DNA from 3 places in the Duganella sp. GW821-FHT07F09 genome. Region 1 is predicted to be linked to each of the others. Evidence: riboswitches for the same ligand, from Rfam matches in the RefSeq annotation. Region 1 holds a riboswitch; each other region holds the start of a gene.

Region 1 (3,536 bases):
GGCTGATCCTCGGCAGCACGCGTTTGATGCAGGAGCAGGGCGTCGAGCTCACCGCGCTGGCGGCGCGCGCCGCCGAACTGGAACGGCAAGGCCTGACCGTCTCGTGGCTTGCCACGCAGTCGCCGCAACCGGTGCGCTTACTCGGCCTGCTGGCCTTCGGCGACCGTGTCAAGCCGAACGCACGTGCCGCCGTGGAAGCGCTGCACGCGCTGAATATCGAGACCGTGCTGCTGACCGGGGACAACCAGGGCAGCGCCGATCATGTCGGCGCGTCACTCGGCATCCGCAGGGTGGTCGCCAACATGCTGCCGGCCGACAAAGCCGCCGCCATCGGTGCCATGAAGCGGCAGGACAGATGCATCGCGATGGTCGGCGACGGCATCAACGACGCGCCGGCGCTGGCCGCCGCCGATGTCGGCATCGCCATGTCCAGCGGCACGGATGTCGCCATGCATGCCGCCGGCATTACGCTGATGCGCGGCGACCCGGCGCTGGTGGCCGCGGCCATCTCGATCTCGCGCCGCAGCTACAGCAAGATTCGCCAGAATCTATTCTGGGCGTTTATCTATAACCTGGTCGGCATTCCGCTGGCCGCCTTCGGCCTGCTCAACCCCATGGTCGCCGGCGCCGCGATGGCGCTCAGCTCCGTCAGCGTGATCGGCAACGCGCTGCTGCTGCGCCGCTGGAAGCCTGACGCGCAACCTGTAAGTGAAGGAGCGAAGATATGAACATCGGACAAGCGGCCAGCGCCTCCGGCGTCTCGGCCAAGATGATCCGTTACTACGAGAGCATCGCGCTGATTCCACCTGGGCGGCGCAGTGAATCGGGTTACCGCATCTATAGCGAGAACGACCTGCACGCGCTGCGCTTCGTCAAGCGTGCGCGCACGCTGGGCTTCTCCCTGGACCAAATCCGCGACCTGCTGTCGCTGTGGCAGAACAAGGAGCGCGCCAGCGCCGACGTGAAAAGAATCGCCCTCGGCCACGTCGCAGAGCTGAACCAGCGCATCGACGAGCTGACCGAAATGCGCGACACGCTGCAAACGCTGGCGCGCTGCTGCAAGGGCAACGACAGGCCGGATTGTCCCATTCTCCAAAGCCTCGCGGGTCCCAGGTAGCCCGGAGACCCGGCGTATCTGTCCGGGCGCGCCGGAACCACGTATAATCGCCAGGTTTTGGTGCCCGCGCGTCCGTCTGGATGCGCAGTTAAACGGGAAACATGGCGCTGGCCCAGCCAGCCAACATGTGCTGCCCCCGCAACGGTAAACAAGCGTCGTCCCAGACGACTATCCGCCTCGCTATGCCACTGTGCTTTTGCATGGGAAGGTCAGGTGGATTTGCTTGCGAGCCCGGATACCGGCCAAAGAGGTGGAAGCGCCCAGGCGCTTCCTTTCAATCCGCTCACGGGGAGGTGAGTGGCTTGCTTCTGTCGCTGGATCATTCAATGCCTAACCTGCCTGCCGACGCGGCCATCCGCTCGATCGAGACGCTGCTGTACTCCATTTCCAACGTGCTGTATCTGCCCGTGCTGCTGGGGATCGCGGCGCTGACCTTGTATATGCTGGTGTGCTTCGGCACCTTCGGCGCCGAATGGCTCGAGCGCCGGCGCGGCGTGCGCATGCTGGTGGCCACCGCCCGCCACGACATGGCGGCCGTGCTGACGGCGCAGGAGGGCGAGCCGGGACTCGACGCGCGCCTCGAGCGCGTGGTGCAGCGCGCCGATGCCGCCGGCGTGCGCCGCCTGGACGGCGTGCGCTTCGTGGTGCGGGTCGGCCCGGCGCTCGGTCTGATGGGCACCTTGATCCCGATGGGTATCTCGCTGGCCGGCCTGGCGCAGGGCAATTTGCCGAAGATGGCCGAATCGATGACCACCGCCTTCACCGCCACCGTGGTCGGCCTGGCGTGCAGCGTGTGCGCCTATGTCCTGAGCCTGGTGCGCGAGCACTGGCTGCGCAGCGACCTGACCGACATCGCCTACGCCGCCGAAACCATGCTGGCGACGCACGGACACAAGCCGCACCTGATGCGCGTGGAGGCCTGACATGGCCATGCGATTTATGAACCGCCACCGTTACAGCCGCATCGGCGAGCACACCGAGGACCCGCTGGCCGGCGTCGCAAATCTGTTCGACGCCAGCATCGTCTTCATCGTCGCCATGATGCTGGCGCTGTTCTCCGCCTGGAACATGATGGACCTGCTGGACCCGAATTCGGAAGTCACCATCGCCAAAAAGAGTGCGGACGGCCGGGTTGAAGTGCTGACCAAGAAGGGCGCCGAGATCACGGTAAGCCGCGTCAGCGACAAGCCATTGTCCGGATCCGGCAAGCGCCTGGGCACCGCCTACCAACTGCCGGACGGGAAGGTCGTATATGTTCCGGAATAAGCGTTTTGGAATACTGGAAGTTGTTTCACTGCTGCTGATTTCCTTCTTCATCGTCGGTTATGTACATTCGGCGCAGGCGCCGCGTACCCTGGCGCTGATGCTCGGTGATGTCGAGTCGCGGCCGGCGGTGCTGGCGGTGCGCGGTTTGCAGGCGGAGCTGAAGGCGCTCAATGTCGTCATCCGCATCATCCCCAACAACGGCATGACGCAGGCCGACCGCAATGCCTTGGCCAGCGCCGATGTGGCGGTCGTCAACGCCAAGGGCAGGCTGGCGATGGCGGGACTCAAGGACGAACTGCAGGCGCTGAGTAAGTCGCGGCATCCCGTGTTCGCTGTCGGCGGCGCCATCGACGACAGCATCCGCGAGATGGGTGTCCAGGACGACAAGACCATCCAGCAGTATCACAGCGAGGGCGGCATCGAGAACATGGGCAACCTGCTGCGCCACATCCTGCGCCAGCATTTCGGTTCGAAACTGGAGGTGGCGCCGGTGCACGCGATGCCGGATGTCGGCCTGTACGACGTCGCCGCCAACCGCACCTACAGCAGCTACGAGCATTATTTGCAGGGCTATGCCAACTACAAGAACGGCGCGCCGTGGATCGCCGTGCCGTTCTACCGCGCCAGCCTGGTGGCGGGGCAAACCCTGCCGCTGGCGGCCATCGTCGCGCGGCTTGAGGCGGGCGGCTACAACGTGCTGCCGGTGTTCGGCTATCCGTACGACGTGCCGCTGCGCTTCCTGCTCGATGAAAACGGCAAGAGCCGCGTCGACCTGATCGTCGCGCTGGGCATGAAGGTCGGCGGCACCGCCAATACGGGCGCGCTGCTCGACAAGATCGGCGTCCCGGCGATCAACGCCATCACGCTAAGCCAGCACACGGCGGCGCAATGGCGCGAATCGAAGATCGGCCTCGATATCATCGAGCGCACCTGGCAGTTGGCCGGCGCCGAGATGGCCGGACTGATACAGCCGACGGTGGTCGCCAGCCGTGAACGCATCAGCGATGCGCAGACCGGTCTGGCCTATGTCGAGGAGACACCGATCCCCGAGCGCATCGAGCGGCTCAACGAGCGCGTGGCCGCCTGGCTGGCCTTGCGCCAGAAGGCCAACGGCGACAAGCGCATCGCCATGATCTACTTTAACTACCCGCAC
Region 2 (3,536 bases), on a different contig from region 1:
CTGGAAGTACTTCAATGTCATCTGCAGCACGTCCGCCGATACCGCCGACACAGCGGCCAGCTCGGGATCTGGCTCACCGGTTCCGCTGACGACGATCAAATGCCGGCCATGGCGGCGCGCGTGATCCACCAGTTCCGTAAATCCGGGAACGCCGCCAAGTCGGCCCAACACGCGCACGATGATCACCCGCGCCGCGCGCAAATCCCCCGCCAACAACGCCGCCATCGAGGTATCGGCATCGAGCGACTGCAGGTTGACTCCCGCCACGCCAGCGAAGCCCGAAGGCAGCTGCGCCTGCGCCTGGTGCAATACCGTCAGATCGTTGGACGCATGCGTCAGCAGTGCTACGTGCGCCGGGCCGGCTGCTGTTTCAATCATCTTTGGGTTCCGGTGCGCAGGTATCGCCTTCACCAAGGCGATGGAATATCAGGTCGCCGACTTCGCGCCCGCCGATCAAGTGCTCGTTGACGATGCGTTCCGCATTGGCCTCGTTCACCCGCTGGTACCACACGCCTTCGGGATAGACCACCATCACCGGTCCCTCGTAGCGGCACGCCACCATGCAATGGGTGCGCGTGCGCTTGACGGCAAGCTCCGGATGGGCGTCGATCATTTCGCCCATGCGCTCGAACACGGCCTGCGCGCGTCCCTCGACGGGAGCGCAACGCGGACCGACGCACATGAATAAGTGACGGTGGTGGGTTCTCATCGATCGGCGAAGCGCTTGTGGAAGAAGCCGGTCAGCGCGCCCAGCACCAGCCAGAACACGCCATTGGCGAGCGCCGTGGCGTAGACAAAGGAACGCTGCAAATGTTCCGGTGCGACGCTGGCATGGACCAGCGGCTGAGGCGCGCCGACCAGATGCGGCACCACCAGCAACGCGACGGCCGCCAGCTTCAGCGCCCAATGACGGCCGAAGGCCAGCATCGCCAACGCGGTGGCGGTCGACATCGCGGTCGCGATCCACCAGCCCTGGCGGACGGCCACCGGCGCGGCGGCGGTGCCGGGCAGCTCCGGCGGCAATCCGACCGACGGCGCCAGAAAGAACACCGCGTAACCGGCGGCGCCCCACAACAGGCCGGAACGCCAGTCGACCGGCCGTCCGCGCAACCCGATGGCGGCGGCCAGCAGCAGGCCATAACCGACGGCCATGCTGACGTCGGCCAGCGCGGTGTACAGCGTGCGCTCGACGCCGTCCTCCGGCTGCCAGCCACCATGTTCGTGCGGGGCTTCGTGCGACACTTCCTGCGACACGTCGTGCACATGCCGCGCGCCGTCGGCGTGCATATGCGCCACCGGCTCCGCCCCGCCCGCCGATTCCAGCACCTCGGCCTGCGCGATGATGCGCGTCACCTGCAGGTGCTGCACGCCGGTCAGCAGCAAACCGGCCAGCAGGCCGGCCGCCGCAGCGGTTCGCACCATGCGATTGAACATGCCGGCGCCCGCGCCGGCCCCTGCGCGGCTCAATGACACGGGAAGCCCGCCGAATGGCGGCTGTCGTGGGCGGCGTTATGCAGCGCTTCCATCGACGCGAACCCCGCGCCGAACAACAGCACCGCGCCCAGGCTCGCGGCCATCAAGGCCGCCATCAGCTTGTCTTTCAGTGCGACGGGACGGGCATGCACGGGGGCATGGGCCTGGCCGGCGTGGATAGTGTTGATGGACATATTGGTTTCTCCGAAAAGCAGCGACGACCACGGGGTCGAAAAGCTCGTATCGGAAGATGGACCAGGGGAGAGACGAATGCGGCGCCAGGGAGGACCGGAACGAAGATGCGCGGATCGAGCCTTGGCAGTTCTCCACCCGTATCGCCCTCCGCAATACAAACGTGTTTACCGCTACTGGCTGGTTTCCGGGCTGGCGAGTGGGCGTCCATCCGGACACACCTGGATTTGCGCCTTCCCATGCAATCGCACAGTGGCATCGTACAAATCCTTAACCTCGCTTACCGTTGCGGGGGCAGCGCCGGCATTGCCGTTCCAGCGGAACGACGCACCGGCTTCCCATTTAAATCTGCAAACGATCATTTGCAGATACCAGAAGCTGACTACCGGCGCAGTATAGGTCTGCGCCTGCGGAATTGCAAGACGATCATGCCATCGTGCGCGGGTCGGTGTCGAGTCGTCCTGGTGTCAGCCGTCCACCGGATGCGCCGGCGTGGCGAGCATGAGCTGGTAAAACGCCAGATCCAGCCAGCGCTCGAACTTGAAGGCGGCATGACGAATAGTGCCCGCGTGCACGAATCCCAACTGCTCGTGCAAGGCGATGCTGGCCGCGTTGGCCGCGTCGATGCCGCCGACCAGGATGTGCAGGTCGGCCTGCCGCGCGGCGTCGATGATGGCGCTTAGCAAAGTGCGTCCCAGCCCCTTGCCGCGCTGGTCGCCACGCACATAGATCGAGTGCTCGACCGAGTATTTATTGGCCGGAAAGCCGCGAAACGCGCCGTAGCTGGCGAATCCCAGCAACTCGCCCGCCCCGTCCTCCAGCCCGATGACCGGATAGCCGCCCGCGCGCTTGGCCGCGAACCAGTTCCTCATCGTTTCCATCGTGCGCGGATGATACTCGTACAGCGCGGTCGAGTTGGCGATCGCGTCGTTGAAGATGGCGAGGATGGCTGCGGCGTGGCGTTCTTCCGTACAGCTGATGAGTTGCATTGGGGCTCCGAAATATGGATTTTGATTGAGACTCGTCAACATGATAGACGATAAATCTCAAGTCATCACACGACCATATCGGCCACCCAAACATTTTCGTACAGAAAATAAAAACAAAGGGATAGACTGGGTTACGGATGCACTTTCCTTGTTGTAATATTACGAAAAAAGGGGTATCGCGCCTCATCAAGAATAAATATAGCGAGGTAGGATTAATCATGAAACGAGCTCACGCGCCCTCCATTCGAACGAGACTAATCTGGCTGGTGGTGGCCTGCGTCGTCCCAGCGTCGCTGATGGTGGTAAAGATGATCGCCTCCGACTACGAGCTCGCGCGCGCGGCGTTTATCCGCAGCGCGATGACGACCGCCCACGCCAACGCGATGGCGATCGACAAGGAATTCGCCGTCATCGAATCGACGCTCAAGGCGCTCGCCACCTCCCCCAGCCTGATCGGCGACGACCTCAAACAGTTCTACGGCCAGGCGCGCGCGATCTGCGCCAGCCAGGACATTTTCAACATCGTGCTGGAAGACGGCACCGGGCAGCAACTGGTCAACACCTTCCGGCCCTACGGCAGCGCGCTGCCCAGCGCAAGCATGGACCACCTGTTGACCTACATGCAGAACAACGATGCCACCGCCATTTCGCGGGTGTTCATGGGGCCCATCTCCAAACGCTACATCGTCTCGGTCGGCATCCCCGTCACCAGAAAGACCAGCGGCTTCCACGCGCTGAGCGCCGTGGTGACGGTCGAGCGCTTCGGCGCCATCCTCAAACAGCAGCAGTATCCCGAGCACTGGATCACCACCATCCTCGATAACAAAGGCACGGTGGTGGCGCGCACGAGCGACATGCAGCGCTACGTCGGACAGAGCGCGA
Region 3 (3,536 bases), on a different contig from region 1:
CGTCAGGTTCAGGCCGGACACCGCAAACTCCCACTGGCCGAACTTGCGGGCATAGCGGGCGTCGACGGTGGCGAAGCCGGGAATTTTTCCGGCGCAGCTGTTATCGAAGTCCGAGCCGTAACGCTGGCTGGCGACCCACTGCGTGCCGATATCGGCGGATTGGCCATCTGCCGGCGTCCAGCTCAGACGCGCGCTCAGCGTGTTTTTCGGCACCAGCACCATCTGCTTGCCGCTGTTGACGCCCTCGCGGAACTTGGCGTCGACATACTGGTAGTGCGCGCTGACGGTCCAGTCGGTGGCGATGCGCTGTTCCGCATCCAGCTCGAAGCCCCGGCGCTTGGTCGGGTCGAGGTTGACGTTGGCGCCGAAGCCGTTGACAGTCGGATCGTAGAATATCTCGTTGCTCAGGTTATGACGGAACACGCGCGCAGTCAGCTTGCGCGAGGCGTCGGCGTAGCTGGCGCCTAGTTCAAGATCGCGCGACTTTTGCGGCAGCAGCGCCACGTTGCTCACCCGCGTGAGCGCGTTCTCGTCGGCGTTGGCGATTCGATAGCTTTGACCAACCTTGCCGAACACCGTCACACCGGCAAGCGGCATATAGCTCGCTTGCAGCTCCCAAGCGTTCAGTCCCTGCGCGACGTCGTAGCCGGTAGAACCGAAACCACTCGAACTGCTGAAGTCCTTGTCGAAAATCTCGCGTCGTACCCCGGCCGAGATCCGGCCCTGATGCGCGGCGTCGAAGCGCAGCTCGTCGCGAAGATAAAACGCCTTCGATTTCTGCTCCGCGTCGGCGCTGGCGGCGGTACGCTCCCACTTGCTCAGGTCCACGCCGGCCACCACTTCATTGAGCATACCGCCGATCTCGCTCAAGCGGCGCAAGCGCGGCGAGAACTGAATCTGCTTGCTGTCGCTGGTGCCGACCGACGAACCGCCGTCGTAGAAGTACGCCGAATCGACGTTCTTCTTGCGATAAGACAGGTCGGCCGCCAGATCGTAGCCGGCCACCCGGTACTGACTGAAAACGGTGAGGCGATCGCTGTCGAGCGAGCCGTAGTTGTCGGGCGTGGTCGCCTGGCGAGGGTTGGCATTGAATTGCGCCTCGTTCAATGCCCCTGGCAAACGCATATCCTGGCGCGCGCCCTCGTAACGGAAGCCCACGCGACCGGCCTCGTTGAACCACTGCGCGCCGCCGCTGAACTGCGTTTGCTTGAATTCGTTGTTGTCGCGGTAGTTGTCGGTGCGCTGGTGACCCAGGGTCGCATCGGCCGCGAAGCCCTCCCAAGCCTGCGCGGCCGACACGCGCGCCTCGCCGGCGTTGAACCGGCCGCCCTCGACGAAAACGCTGCCACGGCGCGTGTTCTTACCGGGATTTTTGGTGACGATGTTGATCACGCCACCGGTGGCGCCGTCGCCGTACAACACGCTGGCGCCGCCGCGCGTGATTTCGATGCGGTCCACCGTATCGACCGGAATGGTCGACAGGATGGCGGTGCTCAGTTCATTTTCCGACAGGCGCACGCCATCGAGAACGATCACCAGATTCTGGCTGCTGTTGGTGCCGAAGCCGCGCAGATCGAGATCGAAATCCGGGCTGCCGTTCAGGCTTTGACGGCCGTAGACACCGCCGATCTTGCGGATCGCCGAATTGACGTCGCTGGCGCCGGAGCGGCGGATATCCTCGGCCGAGATCACCGTGGCGCCGATCGGCGCCAGGGCCGGATCGGCGTCGAAGCGGGAGCCGGTGATGACGACCGGCGCCAGCACCTGGGCGACCTGCGCGCCGACGGCTTCCTGCGCGGTGGCGGCGGCCGGGGCGATGGCGGCGGCGGTGAAGCAAAGGGAAACGGCGGCGGCCAGCAAACGTGGCGCCGAAGGCGGAACAAACGCGAAGGAATTCATGGCAAATCGTTTTCAAAAGAGACATCCGCGCCTGCGTCCCCGCAAGTCGGAAGTGTACGGAAGCCGCGCGCCGGTCGACGGCGCGCGCTCCCCCCTGTCTGGCCGATATCCGGGCTGGCCGGCGCGGTTGTCGGAGATATCTCGACAAGGCGCAGGCGTTACCGTTGCGGGGGCAGCACACCTTGGCCGGTTCGCGGAGTGCGAAAGCGGCCTGTGTTTCCCGTTTAACCGCGCACGTGAACACATGCGCAGGCACCAGAACCCGGGCATTATACGCCTGCCAACATCGACCAAGACCTGGGACCCAAGAACACCGTGGAGACACGTAGGGCGGATTAGGCGGAACGCCGTAATCCGCCACGCATGCGCCGCCACCAGCCCTCCATGATTCAGGAAATAGATATGACCTATCTACATTTCGCGCATTGATCGCCGGCCCCGGCATCCCTATAGTATGGATATCAACACCATACCCGGAGCACCACCATGAGCACCACCCAAACCCTCCCCACCTACTTCCTGTCCCACGGCGGCGGTCCGTGGCCATTCATGATGGACCAAGTAGGCCACCTCTACGCAAAACTGGACGCCTCGCTGCGCGACATCCCGCGCCAATTGGGCGTCACGCCGAAGGCGGTGCTGGTCGTCACCTCCCACTGGGAAGGCCGCGACTTCATGCTGTCGTCGTCGGCCAAGCCGCCGATGCTATACGACTACGGCGGCTTCCCTCCGCACACCTACGAGGTGCAATACAGCGCCCCCGGTGCGCCGGAACTGGCGGCGCACATCAAACAACTGCTCGATGCCGGCGGCCACCCCACGCAACTGGACGGGCAGCGCGGCTTCGACCACGGCACCTTCAGCGCCATGTACCCGGTGTATCCGAACGCGGACGTGCCGATCGTGCAGCTGTCGCTCAAGCAGGGACTCGATCCGAAAACGCATCTGGAGGTTGGCCGTCTGTTGGCACCGCTGCGCAAGGAAGGTGTGCTGATCATCGGCAGCGGCCTGAGTTACCACAATCTGCGGGCGTTCAACGCGCAGGGCGCGGCGGCGTCGCATCAATTCGACGGCTGGCTGCGGGCGGCCATGGCGCTGCCGCCGGCCGAGCGCTCGGCGGCGTTGATCGAGTGGGAAAAGGCGCCGGCCGCGCGCATGGCGCATCCGCGCGAGGAGCATTTGCTGCCGCTGATGGTGGCGTTGGGCGCGGCCGAAGACGAGCCGGCGTCCGTGCCGTATCACGAGGATGCGTTTATGGGGGCGCTGGCGGTGTCGAGTTTCCGGTTCGGCGGCGCGTAACCAACGCGGTCGGTGTTGGCGGCTCGTCGATGGCGGATTACGGCGTTCCGCCTAATCCGCCCTACGTGTCTCCTTGGCGGAGCGATATGCGGTGGTTTTACGTTCCGCGTTTGCCTTTGGCGTATTCGGCGGCCTTGGCTTCGGCGATCGCGGCTTTCTCGGCCGCCTTGGCCGCCGCCTCCACCGCGTACGTATCCAACCGCTCCTTGCGCGACGCCGGCGTCTCCAGCGAAATGCGGCCCAATGTGCCGCTACGGTAGTCGCCCAGGAAGGTGTGCGACGCCTTCTCGAAATCCAGGTCGCCGCCCTTCTGGCGGAAGCCGCGCTTGGCCGCCACG

The links. Region 1 has a riboswitch for cobalamin ahead of AC07P1_RS02755 (MotA/TolQ/ExbB proton channel family protein). Riboswitches for the same ligand answer to the same signal wherever they lie in the genome.
Region 2: linked by a shared signal. The riboswitch ahead of AC07P1_RS10165 (CbtB domain-containing protein) and the one ahead of AC07P1_RS02755 (MotA/TolQ/ExbB proton channel family protein) in region 1 are both predicted to bind cobalamin.
Region 3: linked by a shared signal. The riboswitch ahead of AC07P1_RS13825 (TonB-dependent receptor) and the one ahead of AC07P1_RS02755 (MotA/TolQ/ExbB proton channel family protein) in region 1 are both predicted to bind cobalamin.

The regions. Positions count from the first base shown of each region.
Region 1 is NZ_JBWKQJ010000001.1:590,064-593,599, reverse strand. Features, by position in the region: gene AC07P1_RS02765 (heavy metal translocating P-type ATPase) at 1-728, shown strand, start outside; gene cueR (Cu(I)-responsive transcriptional regulator) at 725-1,117, shown strand; cobalamin riboswitch at 1,160-1,378, shown strand; gene AC07P1_RS02755 (MotA/TolQ/ExbB proton channel family protein) at 1,444-2,040, shown strand; gene AC07P1_RS02750 (DUF2149 domain-containing protein) at 2,042-2,383, shown strand; gene AC07P1_RS02745 (cobaltochelatase subunit CobN) at 2,370-3,536, shown strand, end outside.
Region 2 is NZ_JBWKQJ010000003.1:372,878-376,413, reverse strand. Features, by position in the region: gene AC07P1_RS10180 (cobaltochelatase subunit CobN) at 1-378, opposite strand, end outside; gene AC07P1_RS10175 ((2Fe-2S) ferredoxin domain-containing protein) at 371-709, opposite strand; gene AC07P1_RS10170 (CbtA family protein) at 706-1,434, opposite strand; gene AC07P1_RS10165 (CbtB domain-containing protein) at 1,464-1,667, opposite strand; cobalamin riboswitch at 1,827-2,056, opposite strand; gene AC07P1_RS10160 (GNAT family N-acetyltransferase) at 2,133-2,654, opposite strand; gene AC07P1_RS10155 (cache domain-containing protein) at 2,873-3,536, shown strand, end outside.
Region 3 is NZ_JBWKQJ010000004.1:526,777-530,312, reverse strand. Features, by position in the region: gene AC07P1_RS13825 (TonB-dependent receptor) at 1-1,899, opposite strand, end outside; cobalamin riboswitch at 1,983-2,174, opposite strand; gene AC07P1_RS13820 (DODA-type extradiol aromatic ring-opening family dioxygenase) at 2,386-3,198, shown strand; gene ylqF (ribosome biogenesis GTPase YlqF) at 3,296-3,536, opposite strand, start outside.